One region of the Streptomyces hazeniae genome, then DNA from elsewhere that is predicted to be linked to it. Evidence: predicted binding sites of a transcription regulator. Region 1 holds the regulator's gene; the other holds the start of a gene.
The links. The regulator HrcA, encoded in region 1, represses chaperone genes, less so after heat shock. The targets are predictions, from matches to a motif close to TTNGCACTCNGNNNNNCNGAGTGCNAA.
Positions count from the first base shown of each region.

Region 1 (7,280 bases):
CGACCAGACGATCGTGGCCATCGCGGCCCCCGAGATCTCCGACGAGCTGTCGCTGTCGTCGTCCGGCGTGCAGTGGATCGTCAACGCCTATCTCCTCTCCCTCGCGGCCTTCTTCGCGCTCGGCGGCAGGCTGTCCGACCTCTACGGTCACCGTCGCGTCATGCTGATCGGCACGGTCCTGTTCGTCGTGTCCTCGGCGCTGTGCGGCTTCGTCCCCGACGACTCCTTCGCCCAGGTGTGGCTGGTGTGCTTCCGCGCCACGCAGGGCCTGGGCGCGGCGCTGATGTTCCCGGCCGCCCTCGCGGTCGTGGTCGCCGTCTTCCCCCTGGAGCGCCGCGGCAGCGCGCTCGCGCTGTTCTTCGGGCTGTCCGGCGGCCTGACCGCCGTGGGCCCGATCCTCGGCGGCTGGCTGACCTCGTGGACGTGGCGGGCGATCTTCTGGGTGAACATCCCCGTCGCCCTGATCGCCATCGTGCTCACGCTGCTCGCCCGCATCCGCGACGAACCGCGTCGCGAGACACTCGACGTGACCGGCGCCGTCCTCGTGGCTGCGGGCATGGGCCTGAGCGTCCTGGGGCTGATGCAGGCGTCCGCGTGGGGCTGGAGCAGCGTCGCCACCTGGGCGTGCATCGCCGGCGGGCTGCTGATCCTGGCACTGTTCGTCCGCGTGGAACTGCGCACCACGCGTCATCCGCTCATCACCATGGCGGTGTTCCGGGACCGGGCGTTCGTCGCGGACAACCTGGTGCTGTTCTTCGCGATGACCGCGTTCGTGCCGGTGTTCTTCTTCGCCTCGGTCTATGCGCAGGTGTCGCTCAGTGCGTCACCGAACGAGGCGGGGATCTACATGCTGGTGTTCTTCGCCGGCTTCGGTGTGGCGTCCCAGCTGGGCGGCCGGATGCTCGACACCCGGGGCGCCAAGCACCCCATGCTCCTGGGGACCGCGCTGGGCGCCGCCGGGTTCGCGCTGTGGGCGCACCGTGCGACCGAGCTGTCGCTGAACGACCAGTGGCCGTACATCGTGATGGCCGGCGCGGGCATCGGGTTCCTGCTGTCGCCCGCCTCGACGGACGCCGTGAACCGGGCCCTCTCCGCCTCGTACGGCGAGGTCACCGGCATCACGCAGACCCTGCGCAACTTCGCGGCCGCCGTCGGGCTGGCGGTCTTCGGCACCGTGCTCACCCATGTCACGACGGACCGGGTGCTGGACACCTTCGAGCGCCGCGGTTTCACGGGGGAGCGGTCCGCCGAGGTCGCGCGTCGCGTGGCGGAGTCCGTCACGGGCCACGGCGACGAGTCGGAGCCCGGCGGCAGCGGCGCGGTGTCGTCGTTCATGCGGGAGACGATGGACGCCGTGCGCATGGACTTCGCCGAGGCCACCCAGGTCGTGTTCGCCTGCATGGCCGGGGCGATGGCTCTCGCCTTCCTCTGCGCCCACCTGCATCCCGGTGGCCGGGTCGGTGACCGCGAGGACCCAGCCCGTCACTCGAACAAGTGAACCGACCGGTGGTGGCATGCGCCGTCGTGCTGCGGTGATTACTGTGAGTGCACTACCGGGAGGGGAGGTTCTAGAATGACCGTCGTGGACGACCGGGTGATAGAGCTCTTCGAGCGACTCGAGGTACCGGAGGGATACAAGGCAGAGCTGTTGCGGGGGGAAATCGTGATGATGGCCGGGCCCGACTGGGTCCACAACGTGATCGTTCAGGCCGTCGCCGATCAGATCCCGGCGGACAGGTGGCACCGGCTCCAGACCCAGGACATCGCCATTCCGGGCGAGGCGAGTGAACCGGAACCCGACCTCGTGGTGCACGAGCGTGGAGCCTTCGAAGGGCCGGGCAGGCTGGTGCCCGCCCCGGCGCTGACCTTGGTGGTCGAAGTCGTCTCCAGGACGAGCGTGGACCGCGACTACCGGGTGAAGCGGTCGATGTACGCGGCGGGGCGGATCCCCGCCTACCTGCTGATCGACCCGCTGGCCGGCCGCTGCGTGCTGTTCACCGAACCGGCGGGCGAGGGTGAGGCGGCCGACTACCGGGTGGAGCGGACGACGAAGTTCGGCGAACCGATGCCGGTGGACGTGCTGGGCGTCTCCCTCGAGACCGTCGAGTTCCGGACCCTGACCTGAGCCGGTCACGTCAGTGGGGTCAGCCGCCGATCGGGCCGCCCACGGTGACGTGGTCGATGAGGTGTTCCACCGGGCCGAGCAGGCCCGGGTCCAGGTCGCGGTAGGAGTGGACGGCGCCGAGGATGCGCCGCCACGCGGCCCCGGTGTTCGCCGGCCAGCCCAGCGCCTCGCACACGCCCGTCTTCCAGTCCTGCCCGCGCGGCACCCGCGGCCAGGCGTCGATGCCGAGCGCCGCGGGCTTGACCGCCTCCCAGATGTCGACGAACGGGTGGCCCACCACCAGCACCCGTTCCGCGCCCCACGTCGCGGTCACGTCCGCCGCGATCCGGGACTCCTTCGACCCGGGCACCAGGTGGTCGACGAGCACGCCCAGCCGTGCGTCGGAGGTGGGGCCGAAGAGGTCCACGATTCCGGCCAGGTGGTCGACGCCCTCCAGGTACTCGACCACCACGCCCTCGACGCGCAGGTCGTCGCCCCAGACCTTCTCCACCAGTTCCGCGTCGTGCCGCCCCTCCACATAGAGCCGTCCGGCCCGTGCGACGCGGGCCCGTGCACCCGGCACGGCGACCGAGCCGGAAGCCGTGCGCCCGGCGGCGGCAGGCGCCGCGGGGGCGACGGACGCGGGCCGCACCAGGGTGACGACCTCTCCCTCCAGCAGGAAGCCGCGCGGCTCCATCGGGAACACGCGGTGCTTGCCGAACCGGTCCTCCAGCGTCACCGTCGGCCCTTGCGCCGTCTTCTCGCACCGGACCACCGCGCCGCAGAAGCCGGTCCCGGCCTCCTCCACGACGAGGTCCGGGTCGGCGGGCACCTCGGGCACCGCGGCCGTGCGGCGCTTCCAGGGCGGGGTGAGGTCGGGGTCGTACCGGCGGCTGCGCATCCGCCCATTCTGGCCGCAGGCGTCACGGCCGGGCGAAACGCCGTGCCAGTGCGTCGCGTTGGGCGCGGACGAACGCCGCCTCGACCACCGCACCGTGCCCCGGCACGTACACCGCGTCCTCGCCGCCGAGGGACAGCAGCCGGTCCAGTGCGGCGGGCCAGCGGGCCGGCAGGGCGTCCGGCCCGGCCTGCGGTTCTCCGGACTCCTCCACCAGGTCGCCGCAGAACACCACCTCCCGCGCGCCGGGCTCGCGCCCCGGCACCAGCACGGCCAGGTCGTGGCCGGTGTGGCCGGGCCCCACGTTGGCGAGCAGCACCTGTCGTCCGCCGCCGAGGGACAGTGTCAGTTCCCCGCTCACCGCGTGCTGGGGCAGCACCAGGGCGTCCGTGGCCTGCGCCGCGGCGGCCGGGTCCAGGCCGTGCCGCACCGCGTCCCGCTGGATCGCCTCCCGGTCGTGCCGCAGGACGCGCTCCAGCCCCACCGCGCCGTACACCTGCACGCCCGCGAAGGCGGCGGTGCCCAGCACGTGGTCGAAGTGCGCGTGGGTGAGCGCGACCCGGGCCACCGGCAGCCCGAGCCGTTCGCGCACCGCCGTACGGACCGCAGCGCCCTCGGCCAGACTGGAGCCGGTGTCGACCACGAGCGCTCCCTCCGCACCCGCCACGGCGCCCACCGTGGCGTCCCACCGCGGCAGCCGCGCGCGCAGCACGCCCGGCGCGAGCTCTTCCCAACCGATGTCCATGTCTTCCGACGCTAACGGGGCGCACCCCGCGTCCTCGCGCCGACCCGCTCCCGACCGCCACGGAATCGCCACCGAACCGCAGTGGAGCCGCCCTTGCCCCGGCCACGTCCCCCGGCCGTACACTTGCTGGGAAACCGCTGGCACTCGACCAAGGAGAGTGCCAGGCCAGCAGCGGCCGGGCAGCACGGCGGACGGCCCTGGGACGGAGGTGTGCGCGTGCTCAGTGAACGCAGACTCGAGGTGCTGCGCGCCATCGTCCAGGACTACGTCGGCACCGAGGAGCCCGTCGGCTCGAAGGCGCTCACGGAGCGGCACAACCTGAAGGTCTCCCCGGCGACCGTGCGCAACGACATGTCGGCGCTCGAGGACGAGGGCTACATCGCGCAGCCGCACACCAGCGCCGGACGCATCCCCACCGACAAGGGCTACCGGCTCTTCGTCGACCAGTTGGCGGGCGTCAAGCCGCTGTCCTCGCCGGAGCGCCGCGCGATCCACAACTTCCTCGACGGCGCCGTCGACCTGGACGACGTCGTCGGCCGCACCGTGCGGCTGCTCGCGCAGCTCACCCGGCAGGTCGCGGTGGTGCAGTACCCGTCGCTGACCCGCTCGACGGTGCGGCACGTGGAGCTGCTGGCCCTCGCGCCGGCCCGCCTGATGCTGGTGCTGATCACCGACACCGGACGTGTCGAGCAGCGCATGGTCGACTGTCCCGCGCCGATCGGCGAGAACACCGTCGCCGACCTGCGCGCACGGCTCAACGGCCGCACCGCCGGCCAGCGCTTCACCGACGTGCCCCGGCTGGTGCAGGACCTCCCCGACTCCTTCGACGCGGACGACCGCGGCACCGTCTCCACCGTTCTCGCCACCCTGCTGGAGACGCTGGTCGAGGAGACCGAGGAGCGGCTGATGATCGGCGGCACCGCCAATCTCACCCGCTTCGGCCACGACTTCCCGCTCACCATCCGGCCCGTGCTGGAGGCGCTGGAGGAGCAGGTCGTCCTGCTGAAGCTGCTCGGCGAGGCCACCGACTCGGGCATGACCGTGCGAATCGGTCACGAGAACGCTCACGAGGGGCTGAGTTCCACATCCGTGGTTTCGGTCGGTTACGGTTCGGGCGACGAGGCGGTCGCCAAGCTCGGCGTGGTGGGGCCGACCCGGATGGACTACCCCGGAACGATGGGAGCGGTACGCGCAGTGGCACGTTACGTCGGACAGATCCTGGCGGAGAGCTAAGTGGCGACGGACTACTACTCCGTCCTCGGCGTGCAGCGCGACGCCTCGCAGGACGAGATCAAGAAGGCCTTCCGCAGGCTGGCGCGCGAACTGCACCCGGACGTGAACCCGGACCCGAAGACGCAGGACCGGTTCAAGGAGATCAACACCGCGTACGAGGTGCTCTCCGACCCGCAGAAGAAGCAGGTCTACGACCTCGGCGGCGACCCGGCGGGTCCCGGCGGCGGCGCGGGCGGCTTCGGCGGCGGTGGCTTCGGCAACTTCTCCGACATCATGGACGCCTTCTTCGGCACGGCGTCCCAGCGCGGCCCGCGCTCGCGCACCCGGCGCGGCCAGGACGCGATGATCCGGCTGGACATCGACCTGAACGAGGCCGCGTTCGGCACCACCAAGGAGATCCAGGTCGACACCGCCACCGTGTGCGGCAGCTGCTCCGGCGAGGGTGCCGCACCGGGCACGTCGGCGCAGACCTGCGACATGTGCCGCGGCCGCGGCGAGGTCTCGCAGGTGACCCGCTCCTTCCTCGGCCAGGTCATGACCTCGCGCCCGTGCCCGCAGTGCCAGGGCTTCGGCACGGTCGTGCCCACGCCGTGCCCCGAGTGCGCCGGCGACGGCCGGGTGCGCTCGCGGCGCACCCTCACGGTCAAGATCCCGGCCGGCGTCGACAACGGCACGCGCATCCAGCTCGCCGGCGAGGGCGAGGTCGGCCCGGGCGGCGGTCCGGCAGGCGACCTCTACGTCGAGATCCACGAGACCCCGCACTCGGTCTTCCAGCGCCGCGGCGACGACCTGCACTGCACGGTCACCATCCCGATGACGGCGGCCGCTCTCGGCACGAAGGTGCCGCTGGAGACGCTGGACGGCATGGACGAGATCGACATCCGGCCCGGCACCCAGTCCGGCCAGTCGATCCCGCTGCACGAGCGCGGCATCACGCACCTGCGCGGCGGCGGCCGCGGCCAGCTCATCGTCCACGTCGAGGTGACGACGCCGAGCAAGCTGGATCCGGAGCAGGAGGACCTGCTGCGGCGCCTGGCGACGCTGCGCGGCGAGGAACGTCCCCAGGGCCAGTTCCAGCCGGGGCAGCAGGGCCTCTTCCACCGCCTCAAGGACGCGTTCAACGGCCGTTGACCCCGCCGGGTCGCACGCCCGCCCGCCGGGTGGGCGTGCGACCGCCGCCCCCGCCCGGGGTGGCGTACGGGGCGTGACAGGATGGTCACATGGCCCCCGACCTCTCCCTCCCCCTGCTGCGTCATCCGGTCGTCCAGGCCCCCATGGCGGGCGGCGCCTCCACCCCGGAACTCGCCGCCGCCGTCAGTGGGGCCGGCGGTCTCGGCATGCTCGCCGCCGGCTACAAGACGCCGGAGGCCATGTACGAGGAGACGCGCCACCTGCGCCGGCTCACTCCCCGCCCCTTCGGCGTCAACCTCTTCCTGCCCCAGGAGCCGGTCGCCGGGCCGGCTGCCGTGGCCGCCTACCGCGAGCGTCTCGCCCCCGAGGCGGACCGCTACGACGCCGCACTCGGCGACACCGACCGGGGCGGCAGCGACGCCTACGACGCGAAGGTCGCGATCCTCCTCCAGCACCCCGTGCCGCTGGTGTCGTTCACCTTCGGCTGCCCCGAGGAGCGCGTGCTGCGCCGCTTCGCGGAGGCGGGCACGTCGACGGTCGTCACGGTCACCTCCGTGGACGAGGCGCTCACCGCCCAGGACCGCGGCGCCGCCGCGGTGTGCGTGCAGGGCGCGGAGGCGGGCGGCCACCAGGGCACCCACCACGACGACCCGGCGGCGGACGGCGGCTGCCGCGCGACCGGACTGCTCACGCTGCTGGCCCTCGTCGGCGAGGCGGTGCGCCTGCCGCTGGTCGCCGCCGGCGGGCTGATGCGCGGGTCGCAGATCGCCGCGGTGCTGGCTGCCGGTGCGAGCGCCGCTCAGCTCGGCACCGCGTTCCTGGTGTGTCCCGAGTCCGGTGCGCACGCCGAGCACAAGCGGGCGCTGACGGACCCGCTCTACGACCGCACGGAGCTGACCCGTGCCTTCTCCGGGCGCCCGGCGCGCGCCCTGGTCAACCGGTTCGTGCGCGAGCACGGTCCGCACGCCCCCGCCGCCTACCCGGACGTCCACCACCTCACCACCGGCCTGCGCCGTGCCGCCGGGAAGGCCGGCGACCCGCAGGGTCTGGCGCTGTGGGCGGGCCAGGGCCACCGGCTGGCCCGTACGATGCCCGCCGCGCGGCTCGTCGAGGTGCTCGCCGGTGAACTGGCCTCCGCCCGCGCCGCGTCGACGGGACGGGAGGTGGAG
Region 1 covers NZ_JAVREQ010000001.1:315,245-322,524, reverse strand. The annotation lists gene RM572_RS01715 (MFS transporter) at 1-1,498, shown strand, start outside; gene RM572_RS01710 (Uma2 family endonuclease) at 1,574-2,125, shown strand; gene RM572_RS01705 (DUF3097 domain-containing protein) at 2,145-3,005, opposite strand; gene RM572_RS01700 (MBL fold metallo-hydrolase) at 3,028-3,747, opposite strand; gene hrcA (heat-inducible transcriptional repressor HrcA) at 3,964-4,980, shown strand; gene dnaJ (molecular chaperone DnaJ) at 4,981-6,111, shown strand; gene RM572_RS01685 (nitronate monooxygenase) at 6,201-7,280, shown strand, end outside.

Region 2 (7,280 bases), on a different contig from region 1:
TCGAGCAGTACTGGGCGCCGCCACCGCGCCTGCGGCTGCGCCGTCATGCGGACGAGAACGCTCCGGGCACCGGCCGCTGGACGGAGGCAGCCCACCTCGACCCGGCGGAGCACGTGAGCGTCGTTCCTGCACGGCCGGGAGTCACCACCGCCGAGGTGACGGGCACACTCGTCACGGAACGCATGCCCCGCGTGCCGGGCGGCGCGTTGTGGCACCTGCACCTCCTCCCGGACACCGCCCCGGAACGCTTCACCCTGGTACTGCGCGCCCACCACGCACTGCTCGACATGGCGTCGCTGGGCACGATGATGCGGGCGCTCTGCGACGGCCCGGGCGCGCTTCCCGCTCTCCCGCCGTACCCGGAAGCCACGAGCCCGGCCTTCCGCCCCCGCCGGGGTGTACCGCCGGTGGTGCACGCGCTCTGCGGCATGACACGCCGCTCCGCAGGACCGACAGACGCCCCACCCGACCGCGGCAACCGCCATATCGCCTGGGCGACCGTGCAGGACGAGGTGGTCCAGGCCGCGCGGGAGGCAGCCCCCCTCCTGCGGGCGACGGTCAACGACGTGGTTCTCGCCGCCTTCGCCGGAGCCCTCGGCGTGCTGCCCGCCGGCCTGAGTCCGGCCGCCTCCGGGGGCCGCCGCTACGTGTCCGTCCCGGTGAACCTGCGCTCCCCCTCGGAGGCCGAACGCCTCGGCAACGGGGCCTCGGCGGTCCGGATCCCCCTTCCACCCGCGGCAGCGGACCCCGTCACGCGGCTGCGGGCGGTGCACCGGGCGATGGCCCGCAACAAGGCCCTTCACAGGGCCGAGGGCGCGGCACGGCTCTCCGCCGCCGCCGTCCAGCTTCCCGCGCCCGCGCTCGCCTCCTTCAGCCGCAGCTACTTCGGCCGTCGGCGGCTGTACTCCCTCGTCTGCTCGAACGCCCGGCTGTGCGCAGACCGGCTGACGTTCGGGGGCAGCCCGGTGATCTCGCTGTTCGGTGTCCCCCCGCTGCTTCCCGGGGCGGGGATGCAGGCGATGTTCACCACCTTCCGGGAGACCCACACCGTCTGCCTCTCCGGCGACGACGCCCGGCAGCCGCTGCTGCAGTCGACGGCGGACCGGTTCGTCGAGGAAGTGCGGGCGCTGGCCACACTGGCGCGCCGCGGCGTGCGGCGACACCACAGCACCGCGCATACCTGACGTACTGTCAGATACAGCTCGTAGTGGCGTCTCGCCTTCCGATCCCCGCTCGCCCCACCAGAGGAAGGAATCCCATGGCATCCGCGAACAGAGGAGAGCACCGCGAGGAACGCGGCACCGGCACGGGGACACGCGTCCCCGGCGCGCCGGAGTTCACCGGCCCGCGGGTCGCGGACTTCCTGCGCGCCCCCTACAGGCAGGTGGAGGTGACCGGCGGCGCGCTCCGTTACCGCCGTTCGGGTCACGGCCCGCCGCTCGTCTTCCTGCACGGCCCCCTGGTCAACGGCAACCTGTGGCGCAAGGTGGTCCCCCTGCTGACCGACCGGTTCGACTGCGTGGTGCTGGACCTGCCGTTCGGCTCCCACACCTTGCCCATGTCCCCCGGGGCGCGGCTGGACCCGCCCGCCATGGCCCGGCTCGTCGCGGAAGCCGTCGAAACACTGGGGCTCGCACCCGCGCGACTCGTCGGCAACGACACCGGGGGCGCGTTGGCGCAGCTGCTGATGGCGCACCGGCCGGAGGTCGTGCACGACGTCGTACTCACCTCCTGCGACACCTACGAGAACTTCCTCCCTCCGGTCTTCCGGACCCTGCCGCTGCTGGCGAAGACGCCCGGTGGCATGGCCGTGCTGGCACAGCTGCTGCGATCCGGCGGGCTACGCAGACTTCCGTTCGCCTACGGCCTGCTGACCCGTCGGCCGATCGAGGCCGCGGCGCTCACCTCGTACGTCACACCGATGCGCCGCGACGCCGCTGTCCGCCATGACCTCGCCAAGGCGCTGCGAGACCTCGACGCGCGCCACACCCTCGGCGCGGTGGAAGGCCTGCGTCGGTTCCCCCGCCGGGTACTGCTCGCCTGGGGCGAGTACGACCGCGTCTTTCCGCTGCGGCATGCCTACCGGCTCCACCGCGATCTCCCGGACTCCGAACTCGTCACACTGCCGGATGCGGGCGCCTTCGTACCCGAGGACTCCCCGGTCCAACTCGCAGAGCTCATCCACGACTTCTTCCCCCCGGGCTCGCGCTGAGGAAGACGCGAGGTCGAAGCTGACGGAACGGGCGAGGCCCGGCACATCCCCGCGGGGATGTGCCGGGCCTCGTCGTCGGCGTGCCGAGCGGGCAGGCTCAGTGCGCGTGGCCGTGGCCGTGACCGCCGCCGGCGGCCTCGTCCTCCTCGGCCGGCTTCTCGACGACCAGGGTCTCGGTCGTGAGGAGCAGCGACGCGATGGACGCGGCGTTCTCCAGCGCGGAACGGGTGACCTTGACCGGGTCGAGGACGCCGGCCTTCACCAGGTCGCCGTACTCGCCGGTGGCGGCGTTGAAGCCCTGGCCCTTGTCGAGCTCGGCGACCTTGGAGGTGATGACGTAGCCCTCCAGGCCGGCGTTCTCGGCGATCCAGCGCAGCGGCTCGACGAGCGCGCGCCGGACCACGGCGACGCCGGTGGCCTCGTCGTCCTTCTTGTCGAGCGAGCCCTCGAGCACCTTGGCGGCGTGCACCAGCGCGGAACCGCCACCGGAGACGATGCCCTCCTCGACCGCGGCGCGGGTCGCGGAGATGGCGTCCTCCAGGCGGTGCTTCTTCTCCTTGAGCTCGACCTCGGTGGCCGCGCCCACGCGGATCACGCAGACGCCCCCGGCCAGCTTGGCCAGGCGCTCCTGGAGCTTCTCGCGGTCCCAGTCGGAGTCGGTGGTCTCGATCTCGGACTTGATCTGGGCGACGCGGCCCTGCACGTCCTCGGCCTTGCCGCCGCCGTCGACGATGGTGGTGTCGTCCTTGGTGACGGTCACGCGGCGGGCGGTGCCCAGCACGTCCAGACCGGCCTGGTCGAGCTTGAGGCCGACCTCCTCGGCGATGACGGTGCCGCCGGTGAGGGTGGCCATGTCGCCGAGCATCGCCTTGCGGCGGTCGCCGAAGCCGGGCGCCTTGACGGCGACGGCGTTGAAGGTGCCGCGGATCTTGTTGACGACGAGGGTGGACAGCGCCTCGCCCTCGACGTCCTCGGCGATGATCAGCAGCGGCTTGGAGCTGTTGCCGGCCTGCATGATCTTCTCGAGCAGCGGCAGCAGGTCCTGGATGGAGCTGATCTTGCCCTGGTGGATCAGGATGTACGGGTCGTCGAGGACGGCCTCCATACGCTCCTGGTCGGTGACCATGTAGGGCGACAGGTAGCCCTTGTCGAAGGCCATGCCCTCGGTGAAGTCCAGCTCCAGGCCGAAGGTCTGCGACTCCTCGACGGTGATGACACCGTCCTTGCCGACCTTGTCCATCGCCTCGGCGATCAGCTCGCCGACCTGCTTGTCCTGGGCGGACAGCGCGGCGACCGCAGCGATGTCCTCCTTGGAGTCGATCGGGCGGGCGGTGCCGACCAGGTCGTCGGAGACGGCCTTGACCGCGGCGTCGATGCCCTTCTTCAGGGCGGCGGGGGAGGCGCCGGCGGCGACGTTGCGCAGGCCCTCGCGGACCAGCGCCTGCGCCAGCACGGTGGCGGTGGTGGTGCCGTCGCCCGCGATGTCGTTGGTCTTGGTAGCCACCTCCTTCACCAGCTGGGCGCCGAGGTTCTCGTAGGGGTCCTCGGCCTCGACCTCGCGGGCGATGGTGACACCGTCGTTGGTGATGGTCGGGGCGCCGAACTTCTTGTCGATGACGACGTTGCGGCCCTTGGGGCCGATGGTCACCTTGACGGTGTCGGCGAGCTTGTTGACGCCGCGCTCGAGGGCACGACGGGCGTCCTCGTCGAACTTCAGGATCTTGGCCATGGGAGCTATGGGTCCTCTCGAATGAACCGCGCCCCGGTCCCGGAAGCTCATGCACGGCGGGTACCGGGGCGCGGATCGAAAGCTTCTCTTCGGCTTTCTCGGCTTGCTGGAGGTGCTTACTTCTCGACGATCGCGAGGACGTCGCGAGCCGAGAGGACGAGGTACTCCTCGCCGTTGTACTTCACCTCGGTGCCGCCGTACTTGCTGTACAGCACGACGTCGCCGACGGACACGTCGAGCGGCAGACGGTTGCCGTCCTCGAAGCGGCCCGGGCCGACGGCCAGGACGGTGCCCTCCTGGGGCTTCTCCTTCGCCGTGTCCGGGATGACCAGGCCCGAGGCCGTGGTCTGCTCGGCGTCGAGCGGCTGGACCACGATGCGGTCCTCGAGCGGCTTGATGGCAACCTTGGAGCTGGTGGCGGTCGTCACGATCCGACCTCCCCCTTCGGAGTTCTCAGCGGGGTCATGAATGTCTGGGGTGGCGACCTGGAAGACCCGTCGTCGCGGGTGCCGGATCTGCCCGTCGCGCCTTTGGCACTCACCGGTGGAGAGTGCCAGAACCGAGATTATGCCGCGGTTAGCACTCCGTCAACCAGAGTGCCAACGACCGGAGTGTCCCGGGGCCTCGGCGGTACGCTGAGCGGCATCGACGCGTCGAGGCGTCCGCCCTGCGAAGGAGTGCCGACGGTGAGCGCGCAATCCCTGCCGGACTGGCTGTGGCCGGCGCCCCCGGACGGCTGGACGGCCGACGACCTGGACCGGCTTCCGCCGTCCGCCCCGCGCACCGAGCTGATCGACGGAGCTCTCATCCTGAAGTCGCCGCAGACCGAGTTCCACAGCATCGTCATGCGGCGGCTGGCCAACGCCATAGAGCTCGCGGCCCCGCACCACCTTCGCGTACCCGCCGAGATGACCATCCGTCTGGGTGAACGTCAGCGCCCGGAGCCGGACATCCTGGTCGTGGACGCGCCCCCGAAGAAGCAGCGCACCTCCTACCTGCCCGGGGAAGTCGTCCTCGTCGTCGAGATCGTCTCGCCGGAGTCCGTCGCGCGGGACCGCGAGACGAAGCCGCTGAAGTACGCCCACGCCGGCATCCGGCACTTCTGGCGCGTCGAGGAGGAGGACGACCGGACGGTCGTGCACGCCTACGAGCTGGACGACACCACGGGCGCCTACGTGGCCACCGGCATCCACCGGGACACGCTCTCGGTCGTCGTCCCGTTCCCCATGGAGATCAACCTCACCACGCTGTACGGGCGGTGAGCGGGCGGGCCGCTCACAGGTAGTCCTCCAGCCGGCCGACGGCGTAGCCCTGCTCGGCGGCGGCCTCCAGCACGCCGCGCAGCATGTCGGCCATGGTGCCGCCGTCGCCCCAGGAGGCCGGGCCGCGGTAGTGGGTGAGGATCACGGCGCCCGGGTAGAGGTCGGCGCCGGGCTCCTGGAAGTCGATGCGGTCCGCCCAGGCCTCCATGCCCCACAGCACGACGGCGTCCAGGCCGCAGGCGCGGGCCGCGCGCAGGGTGTCCCGGTCGTAGGCGCCGTACGGCGGACGGAACAGGCGCGGCTGGGGACCGCCCATCTCCTTCTGGATGCGGTCCTGCTGCCCGCAGATCTCGCGGCGCTGCTCCCGGTAGGAGAGCGCCGGCAGGTAGGGGTGGGTGAGCGTGTGGTTCTGGACGGTCCCGCCGAGGATCTCCAGGCGGCGGAAGTATCCGTATCCCGGGCCGAGCACCGCCTCGTCGTCGGCGAGGAAGGACGTCACGGGGATGTCGAGGTCGTCCACCATGCGCAGGAACTCGGGGCTCTTCCGCGCGCCGTCGTCGATGGTGAGGAAGACGACCCGGTCGTCCGTGGGCACCCGGCGCACCACCGTGGCGCCACGGACGCGTGGCTTGACGACGGGCGGCGCGGGGCGCGGTGGCGGCGGCTGAAGCCCCCAGCGGTGGTACGCGGCGACCCGCCGCTGGATGCGTGCGGCGTGCGCGGCGAGGGTGTCGGCGGTGGTCAGCGCCCGGGCGCGCGCGGCGGGGCCCACGGCGGCGGAGAGCGCGAGCGGGCGGCGTGCCGGTGCGGCGAGGCGGTCCGCGGCGCGCGGGCGGGCGGCCGGTTCCCCGCCCCCGTGACCGGGGGGCCGGCCGTCGTCGCGGTGACGCGTCGCGGACGGTGCCCCGGTCCGGCCGTCCCGTCGCGAGGCGTCCTCCCGCTCCCCCGGTGCCGCCCGGTCCTCGCGGGGGCCGGCGGCTCCGGCACCGGTCGCCGTGGCGGCCCCGGGTCCCGCTCCCTCTGCGGCGGACCCGTCCGCCTGCGCCGGGTCGCCGGCGGCCGAGGCGGGCGTCGGCTCGTCGGTCGCTCCCGCTCCGGGGGCGAGGGCGGCGAGTAGCGCGAGGGCGGAGAAGGCCAGGACGGGACGGGTCATGCGTCCGGCCATATTTACCTTTTGTCGTATTACTCGCATGACGCCGGATCGTGCCACCCGCTCCCGGGGACACCCCGCAGACGTTCCGGCGCGGCGGGGAGAATGAGCCGTGTGGCCGTATCCGACACCCCCGACACACCAGGTCCCCCCGACCCGCCGGACGACGCACCGGGCGCCGTACCCGACTCCCCGCCGGACGACGTACCAGCGGACGTCGCCGCGTTCGCCGCGCTGCTGACGCCCGAGGGCGCGACGCTGCTGCACGCGCTGCGCGACCACGACCCCGCGGACGAGCTGGCCGTGGTGACCCGGCTGCGGCGGACGCATCCGCCGTCGCTGGTGACCGCGGCCGTCGCGCAGGCCCGGCTGCGGCAGCGAGCCGTCGCCAAGTTCGGCGCGGCGGACGCGGCCCGGATGTTCTTCACGCCGAACGGGCTGGAGCAGGCCACCCGTACGGCGGTCGCGGAGCACCGCGCCGCCCGGTTCGCCGCGCACGGGGTGGGCCGCGTCGCCGACCTGGGCTGCGGCGTCGGAGGCGACGCACTCGCCCTGGCCCGGGCCGGCCTGTCCGTCCGGGCCGTCGACCGCGACCCGCTGACCTGCGCCGTCGCCCGCGCCAACGCGGCGGCACTCGGGCTGGACGGCCTGATCGACGTGCGCTGCGGCGACGTCGCCGCGGCGGACCTCACCGGCTGCGACGCCGTGTTCGTCGACCCCGCCCGGCGCGGCGGGCGCCGGGGCGGCCGCATCTTCGACCCGGAGGCCTACTCCCCGCCGCTGAGCTGGGCGATCGACACCGCGCGCGCCGCGCGGCACGCCGCTCTCAAGGTGGCGCCCGGCATCCCGCACGACGTGGTGCCGGAGGAGGCCGAGGCTGAGTGGATCTCCTGCGCCGGGGACGTGAAGGAGGCCGTGCTGTGGTTC
Region 2 covers NZ_JAVREQ010000015.1:120,274-127,553, forward strand. The annotation lists gene RM572_RS17535 (WS/DGAT domain-containing protein) at 1-1,184, shown strand, start outside; gene RM572_RS17540 (alpha/beta fold hydrolase) at 1,259-2,212, shown strand; gene groL (chaperonin GroEL) at 2,310-3,941, opposite strand; gene groES (co-chaperone GroES) at 4,058-4,369, opposite strand; gene RM572_RS17555 (Uma2 family endonuclease) at 4,628-5,203, shown strand; gene RM572_RS17560 (polysaccharide deacetylase family protein) at 5,217-6,356, opposite strand; gene RM572_RS17565 (class I SAM-dependent methyltransferase) at 6,468-7,280, shown strand, end outside.
Region 2: a site for HrcA is predicted at 4,518-4,544, ahead of groES (co-chaperone GroES). Genes of this name have one in related genera too.